2 linked regions of the Caldimonas brevitalea genome follow. The protein of the gene in region 2 binds, or shares a complex with, the protein of the main gene of each other region. Links are inferred from orthologs where the notes say so. Each region holds a gene or a part of one and is shown on either strand. Other genes may lie near its edges.

Region 1 (4,502 bases), 780 kb from region 2 along the record:
CGGCCGCCGAACTCGACGCTGGTGTCGCATTCGGCACGGCTTTCCACGCGGCATTTGCGCGGCAGCAGCAGAACGTTGTCGTAGTCGAAGATTTCCATCAGAGATCGCTCCAGTAGCAGATAGGACGCCGCGTTGATGCAGTGCGGCGTCGAGGCTGCGAGCGCTTGACTTGGAGAACCGGCTGCGCGGCGCGCCGCGCCCCCGGCGGGGCGGGCGGTGGCACAGGCTCCAGCAGGGGAGGGTGCCGCGCAAACAAAAAACCGGACGCCAAAATTTGGGCCCGGTGGTTGATTCTACTCATCGCGGCCCGGTGTGCCGGGAAGGGGCATCGCCCGCCTCCCTAGAATCGCGACATGAGTCTCGATTTCGCCCCCGCTGCGCCCACGTCGTTGTTGAACAACCTGAACCCGGAGCAGCTCGCCGCCGTCACCTTGCCAAGCCGACCGGCGTTGATCCTGGCCGGGGCCGGTTCGGGCAAGACCCGGGTGCTGACCACCCGCATCGCCTGGTTGATCCAGACCGGTCAGGTGTCGCCGGCCGGCGTGATGGCCGTCACCTTCACCAACAAGGCGGCCAAGGAGATGCTGACGCGGCTGGGTGCGATGCTGCCGATTCCTGTGCGCGGCATGTGGATCGGCACCTTCCACGGGCTGTGCAACCGCTTCCTGCGCGCCCACTGGAAGCTCGCCAATCTGCCGCAGAGCTTCCAGATCCTCGACTCGCAAGACCAGTTGTCGGCGGTACGCCGCGTCATCAAGGCGATGAACCTCGACGAAGAGCGTTTTGTGCCCAAGCAGGTGACCTGGTTCATCGCCGGCAGCAAGGAAGAAGGGCTGCGGCCGCGTGACGTGCAAGTGCGCGACGAGCAGAGCCGCACCTTGGCAGCGATCTACCAGGCCTACGAAGACCAGTGCCAGCGTGAAGGGGTGGTCGATTTCGCCGAACTGATGTTGCGCACCTACGAGTTGATGCGCGACCAGCCGGCGCTGCGCGAGCACTACCAGCGGCGCTTCCGGCATGTCCTGGTCGACGAGTTCCAGGACACCAACCGGCTGCAGTACGCCTGGCTGAAGGCTTTCGCCGGGCCCGAGACGAGCGTGTTTGCGGTGGGCGACGACGACCAGAGCATTTACGCCTTCCGCGGCGCCCAGGTCGGCAACATGAGCGACTTCGAGCGCGAGTTCCACGTCGAGCAGGTCATCAAGCTGGAGCGCAACTACCGCAGCTTCGGCAACATCCTCGACTCGGCCAACGCGCTGATCTCGCACAACACGCGGCGCCTGGGCAAGAACCTGCGGACCGAGGCGGGGCCGGGCGAGCCGGTGCGGGTCTATGAATCGACCAGCGACTACGCCGAGGCGCAGTGGCTGCTCGAAGAGGCGCAGCAGCTGCACCGCGACGGCACGCCGCGATCGGAGATCGCCATCCTGTACCGTTCCAACGCCCAGTCCCGCGTGCTGGAAAGTGCGCTGTTCAACGCCGGCATCCCCTACCGGGTCTATGGCGGTCTGCGCTTTTTCGAACGCGCCGAAATCAAGCACGCGCTGGCCTATCTGCGGCTGCTGGAGAACCCGAACGACGACACCAGCTACTTGCGGGTCGTGAACTTCCCCACCCGAGGCATCGGCGCCCGCACGCTCGAGCAGCTGCAGGACGCCGCCCGGGCGACCGGCCGCAGCCTGTACCAGAGCGTTGGGGCGGTCACCGGCAAGGGCGGCGCCAACCTGGCAGCCTTCAATACGCTGGTCGACGCGATGCGCGACAACACGCGCGGCCTGACGCTGCGCGAGATCATCGAGCACGTGGTGCAGGCCAGCGGGCTGGCCGATTTCTACCGCAACGAGAAAGAAGGCCGCGAGCGGCTGGAGAACCTCGACGAACTGGTCAACGCGGCCGAGGCTTTCGTGACCCAGGAGGGCTTCGGCAAGGACGCGGTGGCCTTGCCGGTCGACGAGCACGCCGGCGCCGTGGTGGTCTCGCCCGGCACCATCGCCGAGGGGGACCCCCCGGCCGTGGCGCGCACCGAACAAGCGCCCGACGCCGAGACCGGCGAGATCATGTCGCCGCTGGCCGCCTTCCTGACCCATGCGGCCCTGGAAGCCGGCGACAACCAGGCCCAGGCCGGGCAGGACGCGATCCAGCTGATGACGGTGCATGCGGCCAAGGGCCTGGAGTTCGACTGCGTTTTCATCACCGGGCTGGAAGAGGGCCTGTTCCCGCACGAAAACTCGCTGTCGGACTACGACGGGCTGGAGGAGGAGCGCCGCCTGATGTATGTGGCCATCACGCGCGCGCGGCGCCGGCTGTACCTGAGCCACAGCCAGACGCGCATGCTGCACGGCCAGACGCGCTACAACATCAAGAGCCGTTTTCTCGAAGAACTGCCCGAGGCCGCGCTGAAGTGGATCACGCCCAAGGCGCAGGCCTTCGGCTCGGGCTACGCGCGCGATTACCGCGCAGCCTGGAGCAGCGGCTCGGGGCGGGGCTCCGCCGCCGGCGCGGGCGAGAAGACATTGGCGCCCAAGGTCGCGACGTCCGAGGGTGTCGCGCTGCGCACCGGCCAGTCGGTGTTCCACACCAAGTTCGGCGAGGGCGTGATCGTCACGCTCGAAGGCAGCGGTGCCGACGCCCGGGCGCAAATCAACTTCGGGCGCCACGGCATGAAGTGGCTGGCGCTGAGCGTGGCCAAGCTGACGCCGGTCGATTGAGGCACCGGCCCGACGCGGGCGCGCGGCAGCATCAGGAAACAACTTAAGCCCGACACCGGGCTCAAGCCCTTACGGCGGCGGCCGATATAGGGGAGCGAGACGTCTTGTCGCGGCGCATGCCGCGGCAGGCATTTGTTTCCCCTACCGGACCCGCCGCCGTGAATCGCTTTACCCTCCGTCAGAAATTCAAGTTCGGCCTGATCGCCGTTGTGGTCGTCTCGCTGCTGGTGCTGATCGGCACCCGGCTGCTGGGCAAGGCTGCCTTGTTTCACTATATGGAGCGGGACCACGTCGCGACTGTGCTGAACCTGAAGCAGGCCATGGACCGCGTCTCCGAAGGCGCCCGGACCGCCGACAAGGTGACGCGCGACGAGTTGGTGCGCGACATCGTGAAGGCGCGCGACATCGCGGGGAACGTCGACATCGAGCTGTTCGCCATCGAGCGCGGCGCCATCTCCATGATCGGGTTCGGTGGTGTCATCGACCTGCCGCGCAAGGACATCGTCGAACTGAACCGCATGCGCGACATCATCGCGAGCGAACCCGGCAGCGGCGTGACGCCGGAGCTGGTGGCCAAGCTGAAGCCCGACATGGACCAGGTGCTCGACAACACCAACCGCTTCGGCCCGCTGGTGGCCGAAGTCGTGAATTTCATCAAGGTCTCGGTGATGTTCATCAATCTGCTGGGCATCGCCGTGCTGGCGACCAGCTTCTGGTTGATCCGCCAGGCGACGCTCGGGCCCTTGCAGACCGCGCTGGCCGCCGCCCACCGGATTGCCCAGGGTGACCTGAGCGGCACGCTGTCGTCGACGGCGCAGGACGAGGTCGGCAAGCTGATCGCGGCGCTCGAGGACATGCAGAGCAACCTGGTGCGTGTGGTCGGCGATGTCCGCCAACGTTCGCACACGGTGGCGCAGAGCATGGGCCAGATGGCCAGCGGCAGCAGCGAGCTGGCCTCGCGCACCGAGCGCCAGGCCGCCGCCCTGCAGCAGACCGCCGCCACGATGGAGGAGATCACCGCCACCGTGAAGCAGAGCGCGCAGAGCGTGAACGAAGCCAACCGGCTGGCGCGCGACGCCTCCACGCTGGCGGCCGAAGGCGGCCAGGCCGTGGTGCAGGCGGTGCAGAGCATGGACGCGATCAAGGCCGCGTCGAAGAAGATCGCCGAGATCACGACCATGATCAACGGCATCTCGTTCCAGACCAACATCCTCGCGTTGAACGCCGCCGTCGAATCGGCCCGTGCCGGTGAACACGGCCGCGGCTTCGCGGTCGTGGCGGCCGAGGTGCGCACGCTGGCCCAGCGCAGCGCGACGGCCGCCAAGGAGATCGAGGCGCTGATCCGCGACTCGGTCGACAAGGTCGAGGCCGGCTCGGCGCAGGTCGGCCAGGCGGGCCAGACCATCGATCAGGTGGTCGCGGCGGTCGGCAAGGTCGGCGGCCTGATCGGCGACCTTGCGCATGCTTTTGCCGAGCAAGAGAGCGGCATCGCGCAGATCGACCAGGCCATCGTCGAACTCGACCAGGTCACGCAGCAGAACGCGGCGATGGTGCAGCGGGCGGCGGCGAGTGCCACGTCGGTGCGCGCCGAGTCCGAAGCGCTGGTGCAGTCGGTCTCGGTGTTCAAGCTGGCGCATTGACGCGAGCCGCCGGACGGTCTTCCGTCGCGGGACTGGCCAAAACGTGCGGGAGCTGCCTATGCTGGCAGCTCCCGTCGCCATTTGGAGCCTTCGATGCCCGAGGTCCAGATTCACCCCGCCACGCCCGAACGACGCGCGGACCTCGCCGCGGTGT
Region 2 (5,935 bases):
AAGCCCCCGAAAAACGCCTTCGGCGCTCGGCGACCTGCAGATGTTGCCCATGCAAATGAACAAAATGCGGGCGAAAGGCTGCAAGGCAAGAGGCGGCATTCCGGGAGTCTAGGGCCTTGTGGGCCGCACCGACACAGGGGAGCGGCAGAAGTTGCCGCCGACTCTCCCTGTTGCTCGCGCCCGCGCCGGGCCAGCGCGGTCTTCGCGGCGCGCATTGCGCACCGTCTGCGTCTCGCCGCCGCCCCAATGCAGGCGCTCCAAGCCCCGCCGCCCGATCACCCGCGTCTCCGAAGTGGCAGTCGGCCATTTGGTGCGCCGGCATAATCCCCGCCTTTCGAGGCCTCACTGCACCATGTCCATCACCGGCGACCATCGGCTCTTGAAGCGGCTCAACCGTATGGCCGTGGTGCGTCGGGTGCGGCAGGCGCCGGGCAGCTCACGCGCAGACCTGGCGAATGCGACAGGTCTGACGAAATCGACCATCAGCTTGCTCACGCAGGAACTGATCGACGAAGGCTGGCTGGTCGAGCTTGAAATCGAGTCGCCCGGCCTGCAGGCGCGCAGCACCGGGCGTCCGCCCACACCGCTGACGCTCGACGAGCACCGGCTGGCCTTCATCGGCGTCGACATCGGCCTCGGTTCGGCGACGGTGGTGGCGACCAACCTGGTCGGCAAGGTCCTGACGGAGCACACCGCGCGGCTCGACACCACGGCCCCCGAGCAGGTCTGTCGCGAGGTAGCGACCTTGATCGAGGCGCGCCTGGCCAGCGAGGCATTGCGCCAACGCACCACGGTGGGGATCGGCATCGGTGTGCCGGGCGCCGTCGACGAACGCACCGGGGTGCTGCGTTTTGCCCCCAACATCGGCTGGAAGGACGTTGCGTTGCGCGACCTGTTGCGCGCGGCGCTCGCGGCGGGCCCTGCGGCCGGCCTGCCCCTCTACCTGCAGAACGACGCCGACGTGGCCGCGCTGGGCGAGTTCGAGTTCGGCGACCCCCAGGTGTTGGAACCGCTGGTGTTCCTCGGCCTCGGGACAGGCGTGGGTGCGGGCATCGTCGTGAACGACCGATTGCTCACCGGCTGGGGTGGCTTCGCCGGCGAAGTGGGCCACACGGTGCTGGACGCCGCGGGCCCGTTGTGCAGTTGCGGCCGGCGCGGCTGCGCCGAGGCCTTCATCGGGCTCGCGGCCGTGACGCAGGCCGTGCTCGGCACCGACCAGCTGCCGCGCACGCGCGATCCTTCGGCGCTGCTACAAAGTCTGCCGCCGGCCGCCTTCGACGCCGATCGGGCCCACCGCGACCCCGCCTTGCGTGCCGCGCTGGACCGCGCCGGCCAGCACCTGGGGCTGTTGATGCAGAACCTGTGGGCCGCCTTCGATCCGGCGGTCATTGTGCTGGGTGGGCCGACCTGCGAACTGGGGGACAGCTTGCTCGGCCCGGCGCGCGAACGGCTCGAGCGTTATGCGCAGGAAGCCGGCCTGCAGCCGCCGACGGTCCGGCAGGCCCGCTTCGGCCGTCTCGCCCACGCCGTGGGCGCCGCCGCTGCCGTGATCCACTACCAGGTGCGCCCGCTCTCGGACGCCGCGATGCGCGGCAGTGCCGTGGCCGAACCGGCCTGAGGCCGGCCGCACCGCCTGAAAGGGCTCGCACCGCACCGCGCAGCACAGGCTGCCCAACCAGCGCTGCCGACCGCCACCAGCGTCAACCGATCGGAACGATCTTGTCGTCGCCGGCGGCGCCGAAGGCCTGCTCCTTCAGCAGAGCCAATTGGTCGCGCACCCGCGCCGCCTTCTCGAACTCCAGGTTGCGGGCGTGTTCGAGCATCTGCTTCTCGAGCTGCTTGATGCGCTTGCCCAGGTCTTTCTCCGACAAGGCCTCGACCTTGGCCGCTTCTTCCGCCGCCTTCAGGCCCTGGCGGGATTCCTGCGCGGAGAACACGCCGTCGATCAATTCCTTGACGTGTTTGGTGACCGTGCGCGGTGTGATGCCCTGCGCCTGGTTGTGCTCGAGCTGCTTGGCACGTCGGCGCTCGGTCTCGCCAATGGCGCGCCGCATCGAGTCGGTCATTTTGTCGGCGTACAGGATGGCTTTGCCGTTGACGTTGCGCGCGGCGCGCCCGATGGTCTGGATCAACGAGCGTTCGGCGCGCAGGAAACCTTCCTTGTCGGCATCGAGGATGGCCACCAGCGACACCTCCGGGATGTCCAGCCCCTCGCGCAGCAGGTTGATGCCCACCAGCACATCGAAGGTGCCCAGGCGCAGGTCGCGCAGGATCTCGACCCGTTCGACGGTGTCGACGTCCGAGTGCAGGTAGCGCACCTTCACGCCGTTGTCGGACAGGTAGTCGGTCAGCTGCTCGGCCATGCGCTTGGTAAGCGTGGTGATCAGCACCCGCTCGTTGACCTCGACCCGCTCGCGGATCTCCTGCAGCACGTCGTCGACCTGGTGCGTCGCGGGCCGCACCTCGACCACCGGGTCAACCAGGCCGGTCGGCCGCACCACCTGCTCCACCACCTGGCCGGCGGTACGCTTTTCATAGTCGGCCGGGGTCGCCGTGACGAACATCACCTGCCGCATCTTGCGTTCGAACTCCTCGAACTTCAGCGGCCGGTTGTCGAGGGCACTCGGCAGCCTGAAGCCATACTCCACCAGCGTCGTCTTGCGGGCCCGGTCGCCGTTGTACATGCCGCCGAGCTGGCCGATCAACACATGGCTCTCGTCGAGGAACATCAGCGCGTCGGGCGGCAGATAGTCCACCAATGTCGACGGCGGCTCGCCCGGCTTCGAGCCCGACACATGCCGGGTGTAGTTCTCGATGCCCTTGCAATGGCCGATTTCCTGCAGCATCTCGAGGTCGAAACGGGTGCGCTGTTCGAGGCGTTGCGCTTCGACCAGCTTGCCGGCCTTGACCAGTTCGTCGAGCCGGGTACGCAACTCCTCCTTGATGCCTTCGATGGCCGACAGCACCCGCTCGCGTGGCGTGACGTAATGGCTGCTCGGATAGACCGTGAAGCGCGGGATCTTCTGCCGCACGCGGCCGGTGAGCGGGTCGAACAGCTGCAGCGACTCGATCTCGTCGTCGAACAGCTCGATGCGGATGGCCAGCTCGGAGTGCTCGGCCGGGAACACGTCGATCGTGTCGCCGCGCACCCGGAACGTGCCGCGCGCGAAATCGATCTCGTTGCGCTTGTATTGCATGCGGATCAGCTGGGCGATCACGTCGCGCTGACCCACCTTGTCGCCCACCCGCATCGTCATCACCATCTGGTGGTAGTCGCTCGGGTTGCCGATGCCGTAGATGGCGGAGACCGTGGCGACGATCACCACGTCGCGGCGCTCCAGCAGGCTCTTGGTGGCCGACAGCCGCATCTGCTCGATGTGTTCGTTGATCGAGCTGTCCTTCTCGATGTAGAGGTCGCGCTGCGGGACGTAGGCTTCCGGCTGGTAGTAGTCGTAGTAGCTGACGAAATACTCGACGGCGTTGCGCGGGAAGAACTCGCGGAACTCGCTGTAGAGCTGCGCAGCCAGGGTCTTGTTGGGCGCGAACACGATCGCCGGGCGGCCCAGCCGCGCGATGACGTTGGCCATCGTGAAGGTCTTGCCGGACCCGGTGACGCCCAGCAGCGTCTGGTAGCTCAGGCCGTCCTGCACACCTTCGACCAGCTTGTCGATGGCGACCGGCTGGTCGCCCGCCGGGGGGTACGGCTGGTAAAGCTGGAAGGGCGAACCGGGGAAGTGCACGAACTTGTTGTCGTCCAGCACGGAAACTTCGGTCGGAGTGTCAGCCATGGGATACGGGCAGCGGCCTAAAATGGAGGTTGTTCCTCGCCGTCGGGCGCAGGGGTGCGGTGATCTTAGGCCAAGCCCCTCGCCTGCTCACTTCACTGATTAGGAAAGACCTCATGGCAACGCTCTTTGCCGCTGTCGAAATGGCCCCCCGTGACCCGATCCTCGGGCTCAACGAGCAGTTCAACGCCGACCCGAACCCCAACAAAGTGAACCTCGGTGTGGGCGTGTACTACGACGACAACGGCAAGCTGCCCCTGTTGAAGTGCGTCGCGGCGGCCGAAAAGCAGATGCTCGAAGCGCCCAAGGCGCGCGGCTACCTCCCGATCGACGGCATCGCCGCCTACGACCGTGCAGTGCAGACGCTGGTGTTCGGCGCCGACAGCGCGGCCGTCAAGGACGGCCGCATCGCGACCGTGCAAGGCATCGGCGGCACTGGCGGCCTCAAGATCGGCGCCGACTTCCTGAAGAAGCTGAACCCGAACGCCCAGGTGTTGATCAGCGACCCGAGCTGGGAAAACCACCGCGCGCTGTTCGAGAGCGCCGGTTTCACGGTCGGCACCTACGCCTACTACGACGCGGCCAAGCGCGGCATCAACTTCGACGGCCTGCTGACGTCGCTCAATGCGGCCGCCGCCGGCACGGTGGTGGTGCTGCACGCGTGCTGCCACAACCCGACCGGCTACGACCTGAGCGCCGAGCAGTGGAAGCAGGTGGTCGAGTTGCTGAAAGCCCGATCGCTGGTGCCCTTCCTCGACATGGCCTACCAGGGCTTCGGCGAGGGCATCGCCGAAGACGGCGCGGTGATCGGCCTGTTCCTTGCCTCCGGGCTCGACTTTTTCGTCTCGACCTCGTTCTCCAAGAGCTTCTCGCTCTATGGCGAGCGGGTCGGCGCGCTGAGTGTGGTGGCGCAAAGCAAGGACGACGCCGACCGCGTGCTGAGCCAGCTCAAGCGCGTGATCCGCACCAACTATTCCAACCCGCCGACCCATGGCGCCCAGGTGGTCGCGACGGTGCTGACGACCCCGGAACTGCGCCAGCTGTGGGAGCAGGAGCTGGCCGAGATGCGCGTGCGCATCAAGCAGATGCGCGGCCAGTTGGTCGAGAAGCTGCGCAGCGCCGGCGTCAAGCAGGACATGAGCTTCGTGACCACGCAGAAGGGCATGTTCAGTTATTCAGGTCTGTCCAAAGAACAGATGCAACGTTTGCGCAGCGAATTCGGCGTTTATGGCGTCGACTCCGGCCGCATCTGCGTGGCAGCACTGAACAGCAAGAACATCGACTACGTCACCGCCTGCATCGCAAAAGTCTGCTGATGTCGTCAGCTGTGTGACAAAAAACAGGGGCTTCGGCCCCTGTTTTTTTGGGCAATATGCCCAGATCTGCAAGGTTTTCCGCCGATCTTAGGGGTTTCCTCCGGGCCCACGCTCCGCACACATCTGATTACCGAACTTAGAATGGTGCAGCGCAGCATGCGGACGTGATCGCGCATGGTACTTGCACCACACGCCGCGTAGCCCCGATTTCCGGTGGCGTTCGAATGAACAGAAAGGGCCCCGATGCTGTACCAACTGTATGAAACCCAACGCGCCTTGCTCAGCCCCTTCGCGGAGTTCGCAAGCGCGTCGTCCAAGCTTTACAGCCATCCCCTGTCGCCGTTCACGCACACCCCGGGTGCTGACCGGGTGGCTGCCGGTTTCGATCTCATGCACCGGTTGTCGAAGGAGTATGAAAAGCCTCAGTTCGGCATCACCACGGTGAAGGTCGGCGACCTCGACATCGCGGTGCAAGAGCAGGTGGCGGTCGACAAGCCGTTCTGCCAGCTGCGCCGTTTCAAGCGCTTCACCGACGACGCCGGGCTGTTGACCCGGATGAAGTCGCAACCCACCGTGCTGGTGGTGGCGCCGCTGTCGGGCCACCACGCCACCCTGCTGCGCGACACCGTGAAGGCACTGCTGCGCGACCACAAGGTCTACGTGACCGACTGGGTCGACGCCCGCATGGTCCCGCTCGACGCCGGCCCCTTCCACCTCGACGACTATGTCGAATACGTGCAGGACTTCATCCGCCACATCGGGCCGCACGTGCATGTCATCTCGGTGTGCCAGCCCACCGTCCCGGTATTTGCGGCGATCTCGCTGATGGCCAGC

Evidence for each region. Proteins that work in one complex are often made in the same cells at the same time.
Region 1: the proteins of uvrB (region 2) and AAW51_RS19275 are in contact, whole or in part, in a crystal structure (PDB 7EGT), measured with the Thermus thermophilus proteins. The link is inferred for Caldimonas brevitalea from one-to-one orthologs. Residues at the interface, in WP_096411307.1 of Thermus thermophilus: Glu23, Leu25, Arg26, Asp27, Gly28, Glu29, Arg30, Phe31, Arg55, Glu326, Asp327, Phe328, Glu379, Ser382, Gln383, His398, Gly400, Arg401; in WP_096412145.1 of Thermus thermophilus: His654, Arg656, Phe657, Gln666, Asp668, Glu669, Lys680, Arg681, Leu682, Ser683, Lys685, Tyr686, Ala687.

What each region holds. Positions count from the first base shown.
Region 1 is NZ_CP011371.1:4,590,866-4,595,367, reverse strand. What follows is about bases 1-3,030. They hold AAW51_RS19275 (UvrD-helicase domain-containing protein), read left to right. Parts: upstream 1-353; coding sequence 354-2,708; downstream 2,709-3,030. Other genes in these bases: AAW51_RS19270 (methyl-accepting chemotaxis protein), read left to right, coding at 2,867-3,030; AAW51_RS19280 (GMP reductase), read right to left, coding at 1-98. Outside these bases: more of AAW51_RS19270, read left to right, coding at 3,031-4,348; AAW51_RS19265 (GNAT family N-acetyltransferase), read left to right, coding at 4,442-4,502. UniProt on the Escherichia coli protein: A helicase with DNA-dependent ATPase activity. Unwinds DNA duplexes with 3'-5' polarity. Translocates on single-stranded DNA with 3'-5' polarity. Initiates unwinding more efficiently from a nicked substrate than double-stranded DNA.
Region 2 is NZ_CP011371.1:3,815,298-3,821,232, forward strand. What follows is about bases 1,245-4,234. They hold uvrB (excinuclease ABC subunit UvrB), read right to left. Parts: upstream 3,789-4,234; coding sequence 1,701-3,788; downstream 1,245-1,700. Other genes in these bases: AAW51_RS16145 (ROK family protein), read left to right, coding at 1,245-1,618; AAW51_RS16155 (amino acid aminotransferase), read left to right, coding at 3,902-4,234. Also shown: AAW51_RS16140 (low molecular weight protein-tyrosine-phosphatase), read right to left, coding at 1-99; more of AAW51_RS16145, read left to right, coding at 353-1,244; more of AAW51_RS16155, read left to right, coding at 4,235-5,101; AAW51_RS16160 (polyhydroxyalkanoate depolymerase), read left to right, coding at 5,345-5,935. UniProt on the Escherichia coli protein: The UvrABC repair system catalyzes the recognition and processing of DNA lesions. A damage recognition complex composed of 2 UvrA and 2 UvrB subunits scans DNA for abnormalities.